DNA from 2 places in the Nisaea sp. genome. Region 2 is predicted to be linked to the other one. Evidence: riboswitches for the same ligand, from Rfam matches in the RefSeq annotation. Region 2 holds a riboswitch; the other holds the start of a gene.

Region 1 (7,588 bases), 1.1 Mb from region 2:
CCTCGCGCTCATTCGGTATCGACAGCTCCTCGCAGAGCCAGGTTACCTTCTGCACGTTGCTCGAATTATTACGGCCGAGAATCCTCAGCATCACTCTTCCCCCAGATTGGTTTCTTATTAGACGTCGACGGTTTCGCGGGTAGCGGCCCAGCCGTCCGGATCGCGCAGGAACTGACGCACTTCGCTGAGCTGCGCTTCGGTGAAGCCGCGCTTTTCCGCAGCCGCCAGCACATCCCACCAGGTGCAGAGACCGTGCAGATCGACGCCTTTCTCTTTCATGGAGGAGGTGCTTTGCGGGAAGTTGCCGTAGTGGAAAACCACGAAGCAGTGAGCAACCTCGCCACCGGCTTCGCGGATGGCGTCGATGAAGGAGAGCTTGGAGCCGCCATCCGTTGCCAGGTCTTCGACCAGAAGGATGCGCGCGCCATCTTCGAATGTGCCTTCGATCCGGGCGTTGCGGCCGAAACCTTTCGGCTTCTTGCGAATATAGAGCATCGGCAAACCGAGCAGGTCGGCGATCCAGGCGGCGAAAGGAATGCCTGCCGTCTCACCGCCGGCCACGGCATCGAACTGCTCGAACCCGGCCTTCTGGGCAAGCAGTTCGACGCCCATCTCCATCAGCTGCTTCCGGGCGCGGGGGAAGCTGATGATCTTGCGGCAATCTACATAGACCGGGCTGAGCCGACCGGAAGTGAAGGTGAACGGCTCTTCCGGGCGGATATGCACGGCTTCGATCTCGAGCAGGATATTCGCTGCGGTCTCGGCGATGCTCTGGCGGAAGTCGGGGGTTGTGCTCTCGTCCATCGACGGGGATCTCCAAAGGCGGGCTAGGCGATTTTCGGCGAGCATAAACCAAGCGTCAGCGCTGTTCACCCTCGGAAAGCAGGATTGTTTTCAAGCGCTCGTGAGAAAGTGCGGCTGCGGGCTCATTCAGGACCAGAGTGCCCCGGTGCAACACCGCGATCCGATCGGCCACGGAGAGGGCCGTGGCTGTGCTCTGCTCCGCCAGAAGCACAGCGGCACCATCATCCGCAAGCCGGCGAATGGCGGGAAACAGCTCCTGGCAGATAACGGGGGCAAGGCCAAGCGATGGCTCATCCAGCAACAGGATTTCCGGGCGCTGCATCAGCGCGCGCGCTATGGCGACAACCTGTTGCTGCCCGCCGCTGAGGCTCCAGCTTTCCCGTTCGAGGATGGTGCCGAGCAAAGGGAAGAGGGCGCCGAGTTCGGCAATCCGCCCGAGGCGTTCGGCGTGCGATGCAGCCATTGCGGCATGCAGGGTGTCCGAAACCGTCATGCCGGGGAACAGGCGGCGTCCTTCGGGGCAATAGCCGATGCCGAGCCGCGCCCGGTCCGGTGTGTCGGTGCCAGAGAGTGACTGGTCCCGGAACAGGATTTCTCCATCCGTGAGCGTTTCCAGGCCCATGGCGGCGCGCAGCAGGCTCGATTTTCCGGCGCCATTCAGGCCGATCAGGGCAACGATCTCTCCTGGCGCAACATCGAGAGTGAGGTTGCGCACCGCCATCGCGCCGCCGCGCCGTACGGAAACATTCCGGAAGGAGAGCAGCGCGGCACTCACAGCGGGCTCTCCCCGAAATAGGCGCTGATGGCCGCCGGGTCACGGGCAACGTCGCGGGGCATTCCCTCGGCGACGACCTGTCCGGCACTGAGGCAGATCACCCGGTCCGCCAGGGGCAGCAGGAAATCCATCGCGTGATCGATCAGCAGGATGCCATGGCCCGCATCCGCCAGCCGCTTCAGCAAAGCTGAAAGCTCCGCGCGTTCCACCTCGTTCATCCCGGCGGCCGGCTCGTCCAGAGCGAGGACGGAGGCGCCAGCGGCAAGGGCGCGGGCGATTTCGAGATGCTTCAGGGCCGCCGGTGGCAGGGTTCCTGCGCGTTCGTTCGCGCGGCTTAAGAGGCCGACCTCGCTCAGTCGGGCCTGAGGGCTCTCGCCTTCGGAGACAACCGCCTCAACGCTCTCCAGCACGGTCAGGTCCGGTGCGATCTGCGGATGCTGGAAACTGCGGCAGAGACCGGCGCGGGCAATGAATTCTGGTGGTTTGCCGGTGATGTCACTGTCGCCGAGACGGATTCGCCCACCATCCGGTTTCTCGATGCCGGAGATCAGGTTGACCAATGTCGTCTTACCGGAGCCATTCGGGCCGATGAGGCCGAGAATTTCGCCAGGGGCGAGGGTGAGGGAGACGCCGTCCAGCGCGGTTACGCCGCCAAACTGTTTGGACACAGTCTCCACGGACAGGCTGAGCGGAGCGGGCGCATGCGGTGCCGCAGCGTCGCCTGTTACGATTGCGGATGCCTTGCTTTCCCAAAAGAGACTGGCAAGTCCGCGCGGCAGGAAGACGATGGCGGCGAGCAGGGCCGCGCCATAGACCACAAGATAATAATCTGCAAAATCCCGGAACCACTCCGGCAGATGAACCAGCAGCAGGGCGCCAAGCACGGCCCCGACGGGTGAGGTGCGTCCGCCAATCACGGTCATGGCGAGGATCAGTACCAGGACGTGGAACTGCAAGACGTCCGGTGAAACGACGCCGACCGCGTGTGCCTGCAGCGCTCCGGCAAGTCCGCCAAAAGCCGCGCTGGCGATGAAGAATCGGAAACGGATTGCCGCCCCGTCGATACCGAGCGTGGTGGCGGCCAGAGGCGCTTCCCGCAGGGTCTCGACCGCCAGCCCAAGCCGTCCGGCTGTCATCCTGTGCGAAATAAGGAGTGCCAGGCCGACACAGGCCCAGACCAGTATGGTCAGCGGCAAGCCGTGCCCGAAGGAAACCGAGCCGATCTCGATGGGCGGCACTCCGTACAGGCCGTTCGCGCCGCCGGTGACCTCTGTCCAGTTCGTGGCGACGAGGAGGGCGAGTTGGGCGATGCCGAGGGTGGCGAGCGCGAAATAGTGCGAGGCGAGACGGAGCACGGGAATTGCGATGAGGGCGGCCAGAACGCTCGGCAACAGGATGCCTGCGGCCAGTGTCAGGGGGAATCCAAGGCCGAGTTCCAGCGCACCAAGACCTGCCGCATAGGCGCCAAGCCCGAAGAAACAGCCCTGAGCTAGTGACAGTGCACCAAGGCGGCCGAAGATGAGCTGATAGCCAATCGCGGCAATGGCATAGATCCCGGCACGGGTCAGGACATGCAGAGCGTAATCGCCTGCGTAGAACAGGGCATAGAGCGCCAGCGCGGCAACTACGGCGCCGAGAATCAGACGGGAGCGCGGGTTAGACACGGGCGCGTGCCCGCTCCGGCAGAAGCCCCGACGGTCGGAACACCAGCATGACCAGTAGCAGCGCATAGAGCAGGGCCTCTGCTACCAGATAGGAGGTAAGCGCGGCGACAAGGGTCTCGAAAATGCCGATCAACATTGCGCCGATCACCGCCCCGTCGAGCCTGCCCCAGCCGCCGATGGTTACCGCGATATAGGCTTTCAGCATGAACAATCCGCCATCGTTAGGGCTGACGAAGAACTGGTTGGACAGCAGCAATCCGGCCGCGCCCGCAAGCGCGATGGCGAGCGCGAAGGAGAGGGTGATCATACGCTTCGGGTGGATGCCGATGGCGGCCGCCATTTCAGAATCCTGTGCCACGGCGCGCATGTGTCGCCCGGTCTGGGTCCGGCCGAGAAACAGGCCAGTCCCGGAGATCAGGGCGGCTGCACAGGCCATCACCGCGAGTTGCTGCAGCGAGATGGACAGGCTGCCAATGGTCATAGGGGCGCCCGCGATGAGCGGAGGCCCGGCCCGGGGCGCGGCGCCGAAAAGGGCGTTCGCCAGATGCTGCAGCACCAGTCCGGCGGCGATGGTGCTGACGAAGACCGCGACCTGATGGCGTTTGCGCACGGGGAAATAGGCAATCCAGGCGAAGCCGGCCCCGACGAGTCCCATCAGCCCCATCACCAGCGGCAGCAGGAGCAGCCCTGGCAGCGCCGTCGCTTCGCCGATCAACGGGGCGAGCGCGATGGCGGCGAAACCGCCCGCCATGACCAGCTCGCCCTGGGCGAAATTCACCGCCCCCACGGCGTTCAGCACGATGACGAAGCCAAGCGCGATAAGGGCATAGGCGGCGCCGAGGGCGAGACCGTTCAGCAGGATCTGGGTGAGAGCAATGGTTGACATGGCTGGGGCGGGTGCCGGGTGCGGCTCTATTTCACGCCGCTGACATTCTCGTAGCGCCGCTTGATCGCCGGTACCGCGCTTTTGCCATCGTAACAGACGATGACCGCGTCATGCGCCATGTTGCCCTCGCCGTCGGATTTGTAGGTCATGGCGAGCCCGTCATAGCTGTTGCTGGCCAGCCAGTCTCGCACTTCTTCTGCGGTTCTGGCGCCTGAATTCCGCGCCGCGATCATCATGGCCGCGCCGTCATACTGGGCCAGCGAGAAAGCGTCGGGCTCGGTTCCAAAACGGGCTCGATATTCCGATGTAAAATCCTCAACCGGACCTTCTGGCTCAGAAATCGGCGAGGACGCACTTTCGGCGCAAACACCGGCGAGCTGCTTCGGGTCCAGCAGGGCGGCCGTGGTCGGCTGGTGCATGGCGGAGCCGGCAAGGATCGGCAGGGCGATGTTATGGTCCCTGGCCTGGCGGATCACCAAAGCGGTAGAGCCGGAATGCAGGTGCAGCAGGATCAGGTCGGGTTTGGCCTCCTGCATCCGGGTCAGGGCAGGCAGCATGTCCTTCACCGAGACGTCGATGGCTTCCTCAAACACCAGCGGCGCCCCGAGATCATTCATGATCCGGCGCAAATGCTCCGCACCGCTCTGCCCGTAGGCAGTGGTCTGATGGAGCAGAGCCGGGCGTTTGGCGCCGAGTTCCTCGATAGCGTACCGGGCCTGCGCCACCTTCACCACGCTGTCGCCCGGGAAGAAACGGAACACCCAGGGAATGCCGATCTCGGTGATCTTCGCCGTGCCGGAAACGGTGAGCAGCGGAACGCCGGCGCGACCGGCGATGGGCAGCATGGCCAGCATTTGCGTGCCAAGCATGGAGGCAACGGCGGCACTCGGCTCGCCCTCCAGCGCCCGGCGCAACGCGGTGACGGCACCTTCTGGAGAGGTGCCTGTGTCGGTCACTTCGGGTTCCAGATCGAGATCCTTGCCATAACGCTCGATGGCCAGTACCGCGCCGTTGCGCTGGGATGTTCCTTCAAGAGACAGGAAGCCGGTGATCGGCACCAGCACGGGGATTGTCTCGGCTTTTGCGGTCAGACTTATGGCCATAAGCGCGGTCAGCGCGACGGCGGCGGTTTTCAGGAACATTCCCGGCACTCCAATAGGTCCGTTCGACGGAACGGCAGATTCAAAATCGGGGCGAGAGGAATGAACGCGACCGCATCTGCAGTCTCGTGACGTCTCCCTGCGCCGGCATGACCCGGATCAAGTTCGATGGGTATCCTCTCAGTTCCGGCTACGAATTCCGAAACACCCCAGCATCACGAGGCCAACCTGCGGCCCGGTCATAAACTTGTCAAGAGACGGTCGGGGAAGAAGCCGTGAGCAGATTGAACCGGATTAGTTCCACGGAGTGGTTTGTCCGACCGCGTCCCCAGCCTATTATGCGGCCAACAAGAAAATCTGATGCGGAGGAAAAACCCAATGTCGAAAATCAATATCGCGGTGATCCCGGGCGACGGTATCGGCTGGGAGGTCATTCCGGAAGGCATCAAGGTGCTGGAGGCAGCGGGGGCGAAGTTCGGCATTGAGTATGATTTCACCGAATTCGATTGGAGCTGCGAGCGCTATAAGAAGACCGGCATGATGATGCCGATCGACGGGATCGAGCAGTTGAAGGAATTCGACTCGATCTTCCTCGGCGCCGTCGGTTTTCCGGGTGTGCCGGACCATGTTTCGCTCTGGGGCCTGCTGATCCCGATCCGCCGGGAGATGGAGCAGTATGTGAACCTGCGCCCGATCCGGATGCTCAAGGGCATGAATTGTCCGCTGGCGAACCGGACGGCGGAAGATATCGACTTCTATGTCGTGCGCGAGAATAACGAGGGCGAATACTCGTCCATTGGCGGGCGCCTGTTCGAGGGTACGGACCGTGAGATGGCGATGCAGGAAAGCGTCTTCACCCGGACCGGAACCGACCGGATCATGCGTTTCGCATTCGAGCTTTGCCAACGCACCGGCAAGAAGAAGGTAACCTCGGCGACCAAATCCAACGGCATCATTCACACCATGCCTTACTGGGACGAGCGCTTCGCGGCGATCTCGAAGGAATACCCGGATCTCGCGACGGACCAGTATCATATCGACATTCTGGTCGCGAATTTCGTGCTGCATCCGGACTGGTTCGATGTGGTCGTCGGCTCCAACCTGTTTGGTGATATCCTGTCCGATCTCGGCCCGGCCGTTGCCGGATCCATCGCTATCGCGCCGTCCGCGAACATCAATCCGGAGAAGAAGTATCCCTCCATGTTTGAGCCGGTGCATGGCTCTGCCCCGGACATCGCCGGCAAGGGGATTGCCAACCCGATCGGCCAGATCTGGTCCGGCGCCATGCTGCTGGAGCATCATGGGCATCAGGAAGCGGCGGACGCCATCGTTGCTGCCTGCGAGACGGTGATTTCAGGTGGTGGGCCGAAGACCCCGGATCTTGGCGGTCAGGCCACGACAGCCGATCTTGGCGATGCCATCGCCGCCGTGCTTCGGGACTGAGCTTATGCAGTCTCCTGTTTATTTCGAGGACCTGGAAATCGGCCAGGTCCTCCGTTCCCAGCGCAAGACCATGACGGAATCCGAGATCATCGATTTTGCCTGGAAGTATGACCCGCAGCCCTTCCATATCAGCGTGCCGGATGCCGAGGAGAGCCATTTCGGCGGCGTCATCTCCAGCGGTTTCCAGACCCTTGCCGTCAGCTTCAGGCTGGCCTGGCAGGCGAACGGACTGCAGGCGACCAATCTCGGTGCCGGAACCATCGATCAGCTGAACTGGCTGAAACCGGTGCGGCCGGGCGATACTCTGAGCTTGGAGATGGAAGTGCTGGAGAAACGTCAGTCCCGCTCCAAACCGGACAGGGGCTTTGTCCGGTTCAAATACACGACGTTCAATCAGGATGGCGAAGCGGTCATGACGATGGAGTGCCCGCAGATCGTTTCTTGCCGAGGAAAAGGTGATTAATTTTGGCGTTACTGGTCTGACGCAATGTTTATTTTGCGTTTTCGGAAGATCATCAATGCGACTAGGAATGGCAGCCCAAACATTCCTATCGAAAGCGTAAGCGCTTCAACCAGCTCTATAGGGCGCTCTGGAATATCGTAAACTGAATAGCTGACGACACCAGCTAAATACCCGCAAACCCCAACAACGATGGATCTAAATATCGAGCCTCGACTGGCGAGAGCACCCCTGACTATTGCGATGCCAACCAATACACCAATCAGAATCGGCACAATGTTTATCATAGTGCGTTCGAACACGAATTTAGCCAAATTTTCCATGAAATTACCCCCTAAGAGAGAGTTAATTCTACCAATATAGAACCATTAAGTCTCTTGGCTGAAATGATTCAGTTTATGGATTGTCCGGCCGTACATGACATATCAGGGACTCTTCCGCGTCTTTTTGTGGGGA
Region 2 (7,588 bases):
ATCGTCGCCGGACTCGACGAGTTGAGCCACGGCTCGTGGCTCGGTGTGAACGATCATGGCCTGGCGGCGGGCATCCTGAACCGTCAGGGCTCGCTCGGACCGGCGGACGGGAAACGTTCTCGTGGAGAAATCGTCCTCGAAGCGCTCGACCATGCAGAGGCCGAAGCGGCCGCCAAGGCTCTTGGCGAGCTGGACGGAACCAGCTACCGCAGCTTCAACATGCTGATCGCCGATGCGGAAAAGGCTTACTGGCTGCGCAATGAAGCAACGGAAGACGGCGAGATCGATGTCTTCGAGATCCCCGAAGGCGTCTCGATTTTCACAGCGTACGACGTCAATGATCCGGACAGCCCCCGCGTGCGGCGGGCCTTGCCGCGCTTCCGAATCGCAATGGCACCGGATCCGGACAATGACGAATGGCAGGACTGGGAGAAACTCCTGGCGGACCGGACACGGGCGGTAGCAGACGAATATGGCTCGGCCATCAATCTGGATAATGGCGCCGGATTCGCCACCGTATCTTCATCCCTGATCGCCTTGCCGGGTGACCCGGGCCGCAATCCGGTCTGGCGCTTCGCGGGCGGTCCGCCGGACGAGACCGCTTTCTCTCCCGTTGATCTATCGGACTAGGCCTATGGCCAAGGAGAAACCCGCCAAACGCAAACCGAAGAGTGCGCCGCTCTCCAGCGATGCCATCATTGCCGCTGCCATCGATCTGCTGGACCGCGAGGGGCTGGACAATTTCTCCATCCGCAACATTGCCAAGGCCCTCGGCGTCTATCCCACTGCGCTTTACTGGCATGTGCCGAGCCGTCATCTCCTGATCGCCCGGCTGATCGCCGCCCTGTTTGCCGATGTGCTGCCGGAACCCGGGCCCGACTGGCAGGTTTGGCTGAAGGCCCTGTTCCGGCGGTACCGGGACGTGGTGCGCACGCATCCGAACATATCTCCCCTGATCGGCGGCCATCTGGTCTCCAGTGCAAGCGCCGACCTGAAACTGGTCGAAGGCATTCTTGCCACCCTCGCCCGGGCCGGTTTCGCGGGAGAGGATCTGGTGTCCGCCTATAATGCTGTCATTACCGGCCTGTGCGGCTATGCCACCCAGGAGTTCGCCCATGTCTTTCCCGATCCGGACGGCGATCTGAAAGCGTCCCTTACGGCCAGTGTCGAAGCTGCTGATCCTGCGCTTTACCCGACCCTGGCCGCGGAACGCCACCTGCTGCTGAACCGGGCGCTGGTACTGCGCTGGCAGAATGGAACCGAGTCTTCGCTTGAGCCCGGGTTCGAGATGTTTACGGACGCTCTGATCGCTGGTCTGGCGCAAAAAGTTCAACGCGACGGCAATCTCGAATAGCTTCTATTGTACACCGTACAATAATATGATTTTCTTCGCTCCAGAGCATGATCCACATTCAAAATCAGGAGCGGGCAGTGGCGGCTGAAATCAACGAAAACGGCGGAACATTTGGCAGCCACGGCGGGCCGATCGACGTTTTCTACATGCCGGAAGGCAGTAAGCGACACCCGACCGTCTCACACGGCAAGGGTGCCTGGATCTGGGATACCGAGGGACGACAATATCTGGATGCATGTTGCGGACCGGTGGCGACCAATCTCGGCCACGGCAACGAACGCGTCATCGCTGCCATGACCGATCAGGCGCACAAAATCTGTTTTGCCGGCCGGCAACATTTCGAGAACCAACCCAATATCGATCTCGCCAATCTGGTTTCTGAACATGCCGGCCCCGGCTTCGAGCGTGTCTTCGTCTGCTCTGGCGGATCTGAAGCGAACGAAGCCGCCATCAAGCTGGCAAGACAATACGCCATCTCTCAGGGTGAGACCGCGCGCTGCAAGGTTCTGGGCCGCGACCCCGGCTATCACGGCTCCACCCTCGGGGCCGCCGCGATCAGTGGCGACCCGGCCTCCGAAGCATTGTTCTCCGGTATGATGAAAGTGATGCCGAAAGTGCCGGCGCCCTTCAATTACCGGCTGCCGGACAATCACGACGCCGACAGTTATGCCCGGCATGCCGCCGCCATGCTTGAACAAGCCATCCTTGAAGAAGGCCCGGAAACGGTGCTGGCCTTCATCATGGAGCCGGTCGGGGGCCTCGCCACCGGCGCGCTGGTTGCACCCGACCATTATTACAAAGCGGTGCGGGACATCTGCACAAAGCATGGCGTACTGCTGATCTATGATGAGGTGATGTGCGGCGCCGGCCGAACCGGGACTTTCCTGTGTGCCGATCATTGGCCGGATGCGAAACCCGACATGATCACTTTGGCCAAGGGTATCGCGGCCGGCTACACACCGCTCGGCCTGGTGTTAGCACCGGCTGCCATGGTCGAAGCCGTCACCCGCACGGGCGGCTTCATGCACGGCCACACCTATGTCGCCAATCCGCTGAGTTGCGCCGTCGGTCATGCAGTGGTGAGCGAGCTGGTCGAAAACAACCTGATGGCAAATGCGACGAAGATGGGAGAGCGTCTGCGGGCCGGTTTGCGCGATCTGCAGACCCGCAGCGGTATTCTCGGCGACGTCCGTGGGCTCGGCCTGTTGAATGCCATAGAGATCGTGCGTGACAAGGAAACGAAGGAAATTCTGCCAGCCTCCCGGCAGGCGCTTTCACGGATGATCGAGATCGGCATGCAACATGGCCTGCTGCTCTATTCCCGGCGGACAGCAAACGGGAAATACGGCGAATGGCTGATGGTGACGCCGCCCCTCACCGTCACCGGAGACGAAGTGGACGAAATCGTCAGCCGCCTCGGGAAGACCCTCGCCGCCTTCGAAAGTGAGCTGGATTAACCCTTTTCATCGGATTGGTTCCCGCCTAGGCTTCACGCATTCCAAGGGGTGCCCGTACGGGCTGAGAGGCATTGCGCCGACCCTTCGAACCTGATCCGGGTCATGCCGGCGTAGGGATGGAAACGCGTTACCGCTCTTGCAGCCACACGCACCCCATTTATCCTGAAGCCTCCCCGGATCTCTGTGCAACCGACTGCAAGGGATCCACCTTATGAACAAGCACTCCCCCATCGCCGCCGTTACCACGGGACCGTTGCCGGCCTCGCGCAAGATCTATGTGCCGGGCAGCATCCACCCCGATATCCGCGTGCCGATGCGCGAAATCGCCGTACACCCTTCCGCCGGGGAGCCGCCGGTGACCGTCTATGATCCGTCCGGCCCCTATACCGACGCCGACGCCCATATCGATATCGAGGCTGGACTGCCTGCACTGCGCCGGGACTGGATCACCGCGCGGAGCAATGTCGAGACCTATCAGGGCCGCATCGTGAAGCCGGAAGACAACGGCAATGTCGGCGACGGCAATCTGGTGACGGAGTTCGGCGCCATCAAGCCGCCGCTGCGCGCCAAACCCGGCGAACGGCCGACCCAGCTCGCCTATGCCAGGGCCGGTATCATCACGGCGGAGATGGAGTTCGTCGCCATCCGCGAGAACCAGCTCCGCGAAGAGCTGAAACAGACCGCACGCGATGGTGAGGATTTTGGCGCCTCCATCCCGGACGTGGTGACACCCGAATTCGTCCGGGACGAGATTGCCCGGGGCCGGGCCATCATCCCGGCAAACATCAACCATCCGGAAACTGAACCCATGGCCATCGGGCGGAATTTCCTGGTCAAGGTGAACGCCAATATCGGCAATTCCGCCGTCACCTCCTCCGTCGCGGACGAGATCGACAAGATGGTTTGGGCCATCCGCTGGGGCGCCGACACGGTGATGGATCTTTCCACCGGGCGGAACATCCACAATATCCGCGAATGGATCATAAGGAACTCGTCGGTACCGATCGGCACCGTGCCACTCTATCAGGCTCTGGAGAAGGTCGACGGCGTTCCGGAAGCCCTGAGCTGGGAGGTCTATCGCGACACGCTGATCGAGCAGTGCGAACAGGGCGTCGACTATTTCACCATCCATGCCGGCGTCCGCCTGCCCTTCATTCCGCTCACCGTGGACCGGGTTACCGGGATCGTCAGCCGGGGCGGCTCGATCATGGCGAAATGGTGCCTGGCCCATCACAAGGAGAGCTTCCTCTACGAGAATTTCGAGGAAATCTGCGAAATCATGGCCGCCTACGACGTTTCCTTCTCGCTCGGGGACGGGTTGCGGCCGGGCTCAATCGCTGACGCCAACGACAAGGCTCAGTTCGCCGAGCTGGAGACGCTCGGGCAACTCACCAAGATAGCCTGGAAACATGATGTGCAGGTGATGATCGAGGGCCCGGGCCATGTGCCGATGCACAAGATCAAGGAGAACATGGACAAGCAGCTGGAGGCCTGCGACGAGGCCCCGTTCTATACGCTTGGCCCGCTGACCACCGATATCGCCCCCGGCTACGATCACATCACCAGCGGCATCGGCGCCGCCATGATCGGCTGGTTCGGCTGTGCCATGCTTTGCTATGTGACGCCTAAGGAGCATCTCGGCCTGCCGGACCGGGACGATGTGAAAACGGGTGTGATCACCTACCGCATTGCTGCCCACGCGGCGGATCTGGCGAAAGGTCATCCGGGAGCACAACGACGGGATGATGCGCTTTCACGGGCGCGCTTCGATTTCCGCTGGGAGGATCAGTTCAATCTGTCGCTCGATCCGGAGACGGCCCGCGACTTCCATGACCAGACATTGCCGAAGGAAGCACACAAGACGGTGCATTTCTGCTCCATGTGCGGTCCGAAATTCTGCTCGATGCGGATCTCGCACGAGCTGAAGGACGAGGCGAAACAAGGCATGGAAACCATGGCCGAGCTGTTCCGGGACAAGGGTAGCGAGATCTATCAGGCATCGAACGGCAAGGCCGGATAAGAGAAACCGGGTCCCGGATCAGCCGGGACCCGGACCAGCCATCTGCAACGCCCGGACCACGCAGAGCCGCGGGTCTGCTTCCCTGATTGTGTTTGTCCTACCTTATGTTTATATGGAGCGGCATTTCCTGCTGCCGTAGTGGCAGGTTCAGTCCATCACGGAAATAGACCGCCAGCCAGCAGGCGGGGAACCCATGGCACGACGCAGAAAAGTTTACGAAGGTAAGGCAAAGGACCTTTTCGAAGGCCCCGAGCCCGGCACCCTGATCCAGTATTTCAAGGATGACGCCACAGCTTTCAACGCAGAAAAGCAGGGCATCATCACTGGCAAGGGCGTGCTGAACAACCGCATCAGCGAGTATCTGATGACGCGGTTGACCGAAATCGGCATCCCGACGCATTTCATGCGTCGCCTGAACATGCGCGAGCAGCTCGTCCGTGAAGTCGAGATCATTCCGGTCGAGGTGGTGATCCGCAATGTCGCCGCAGGCTCAATCGCGAAGCGGTTCGGGCTAGAGGAAGGCACTCCGCTGCCGCGCTCGATCATCGAGTACTTTTACAAATCCGATGAGCTCGGCGATCCGATCATCTCCGAAGAGCACATCACCGCGTTCGGCTGGGCGACCACACAGGACATCGACGACATCGTCGCGCTATCGCTCCGGGTGAACGATTTCCTTTCCGGGCTGTTCATCGGCGTCGGTTTGCGCCTGGTCGATTTCAAGCTCGAATTCGGCCGGCTCTATACCGAGGACACATTGCAGATCGTACTGGCGGATGAAATCAGCCCGGACAATTGCCGGCTGTGGGATTCGAAAACCAACGAAAAGCTGGACAAGGACCGGTTCCGTCGCGATCTCGGTGGTGTCCGCGAGGCCTATCAGGAAGTTGCCCGCCGTCTCGGCGTCCTTCCCGAAGCCGGACCGATGGACCTCAAGGGTCCGAAAGCCATCCAGTAAAGCCGCACGTCGGCACGAACGACCAACTAATTGGTGAGAGCATGAAAGCCACTGTCCATGTCACGCTGAAAAACGGCGTTCTCGACCCGCAAGGGAAAGCCATCGAACATGCGCTCGGCGCACTCGGTTTCGGCGGCGTCAATCAGGTTCGCCAGGGCAAGTTCCTCGAACTCGATCTCGGCGAGACCGACGCGGAGAAGGCCCGCGCCCAGGTAACCGACATGTGCGAGAAGCTGCTCGCCAATACCGTTATCGAGAACTACACGGTCGAGATCGAGGGCTGAGGGCGGCTTCATGGCCCCCCGCCGCATCCTCCGCCTTACCGACGCCCCGCACCATCTCGACACAGTTGTCGCGTGGAATCATGCGGAATGGGGTGTGACCGCCGGCCGGTCTCTGTCCGTTACCGAGGGCTGGTTCCAGGACATGATCCGGAAACCGAGCGAAGAATGCGTCATCGCAGAGCGGGATGGTGTTGCGCTCGGCATAGCCTGCCTCGTCGATCACGACCTTGAGGAACGGCCGGACCTGCTTCACTGGCTCGCCAGCGTCTATGTTGACCCGGCGTTTCGGAGAACAGGCCTCGGCAGCGCACTCGTCGGCGCGGTCGAACGTGAAGCTGCCGCGCGCAACATCAAACACCTGCATCTCTATACGCATACAGCCGAACCGCTTTATCAGCGCCTCGGCTGGACCGTTAGCGAGCGGTTCAATCTTGATGAAGACGCGTTCGCGCTGATGATCAAGGACCCGCGCGGCTAGGCGACCGAATAGCGGTTCTTCCCGTTCTTCTTCGCGTCATACATGGCCTTGTCCGCGCGTTTGATGAGCGAATCCGGCGTGTCCGAGGCACCGTTGAAAAAGGCAATGCCGATGCTGGCCCCGATATTCGTGCCACCTTCCTCAAAGCTGAATTCATCGGAAAAACTGTTCAGCAGGCGTTCCGCCAACGGCGCCACGACATCCCGAAAGCCAAGGCCAGTCAGCAGAACGAGGAATTCATCGCCTCCAATCCGGGATACCGTGTCCACTTCGCGGAAACATCCACGCATACGATTAGCCACCTCCTTCAGAACCTGATCCCCAGCATCGTGGCCATAAGTATCGTTAACCGGCTTGAAACCATCCAGATCGACATAAAAGACAGCCATGAGGGTCTGGCTGCGTTGGGCCTGCGCCATAGCCTGATTCAATCGATCGTGACAAAGCCGGAGCGTCGGTAATCCTGTCAGACTGTCGTGATTGGCGAGCTCCGCCATTTTTTGCTCTGACTCAGCGAGACGCGTCGCGAGAGTTTCGAGCTCGGCTGTCTGCCGCGCCATTCGCTCTTCCCGGTCACGCAATTCAAGAACCTGCATTTCCAGCTCTTCGCGGCTCCGGATCTGGCTTCTTTCAAGTTCCATCCGGTCGGTAATCTCATAGACCCAGCCAAGAATGCATTCCTCGCCGTGATAGGTGAACGGCCGACCGGAGACCAGGGCCCAGAAACGGCGCCCGTCACTTCTGAAAAGCTCCACCTCTTCGTTTTCAACAGCGCCGGCCTGCGTCATTTTCGCAATCACGCGGTTGCGCAGATCCGGATCGACATAATGATCTGCTGCGAGGATTTGCCGGATTTCCTCTTCCGACAGCCCCAGCATCTCGCGGATCTTTCTATTGGAGTACCGGCGGTGCCCGTCCTGGCCGATGATGTTTACCCCGATAGGGCTATCATCGAGGATTTGATGAATGTGGCGCTCCTGATCGAGGAGTGTTTCTTCAGAGCGCGCCTGTCCGGAAATATCCCTGAAGGTCAGGAG

Evidence for each region. A riboswitch is a leader RNA that binds a small molecule or an ion and turns the genes downstream of it on or off. The one in region 2 is predicted to bind thiamine pyrophosphate.
Region 1: linked by a shared signal. The riboswitch ahead of VOI22_RS09020 (ABC transporter substrate-binding protein) and the one ahead of thiC (phosphomethylpyrimidine synthase ThiC) in region 2 are both predicted to bind thiamine pyrophosphate.

The regions. Positions count from the first base shown of each region.
Region 1 covers NZ_JAXMNY010000001.1:1,900,557-1,908,144, reverse strand. Annotated here, with positions in the region: gene VOI22_RS09045 (glutathione S-transferase family protein) at 1-91, opposite strand, end outside; gene VOI22_RS09040 (orotate phosphoribosyltransferase) at 118-804, opposite strand; gene VOI22_RS09035 (ABC transporter ATP-binding protein) at 860-1,579, opposite strand; gene VOI22_RS09030 (branched-chain amino acid ABC transporter ATP-binding protein/permease) at 1,576-3,243, opposite strand; gene VOI22_RS09025 (branched-chain amino acid ABC transporter permease) at 3,236-4,129, opposite strand; gene VOI22_RS09020 (ABC transporter substrate-binding protein) at 4,156-5,271, opposite strand; TPP riboswitch at 5,348-5,451, opposite strand; gene VOI22_RS09015 (tartrate dehydrogenase) at 5,608-6,672, shown strand; gene VOI22_RS09010 (MaoC family dehydratase) at 6,677-7,135, shown strand; gene VOI22_RS09005 (hypothetical protein) at 7,144-7,455, opposite strand.
Region 2 covers NZ_JAXMNY010000001.1:756,233-763,820, reverse strand. Annotated here, with positions in the region: gene VOI22_RS03600 (NRDE family protein) at 1-630, shown strand, start outside; gene VOI22_RS03595 (TetR/AcrR family transcriptional regulator) at 635-1,354, shown strand; gene VOI22_RS03590 (aspartate aminotransferase family protein) at 1,432-2,811, shown strand; TPP riboswitch at 2,846-2,945, shown strand; gene thiC (phosphomethylpyrimidine synthase ThiC) at 3,023-4,831, shown strand; gene purC (phosphoribosylaminoimidazolesuccinocarboxamide synthase) at 5,025-5,789, shown strand; gene purS (phosphoribosylformylglycinamidine synthase subunit PurS) at 5,831-6,073, shown strand; gene VOI22_RS03570 (GNAT family N-acetyltransferase) at 6,084-6,551, shown strand; gene VOI22_RS03565 (diguanylate cyclase domain-containing protein) at 6,548-7,588, opposite strand, start outside.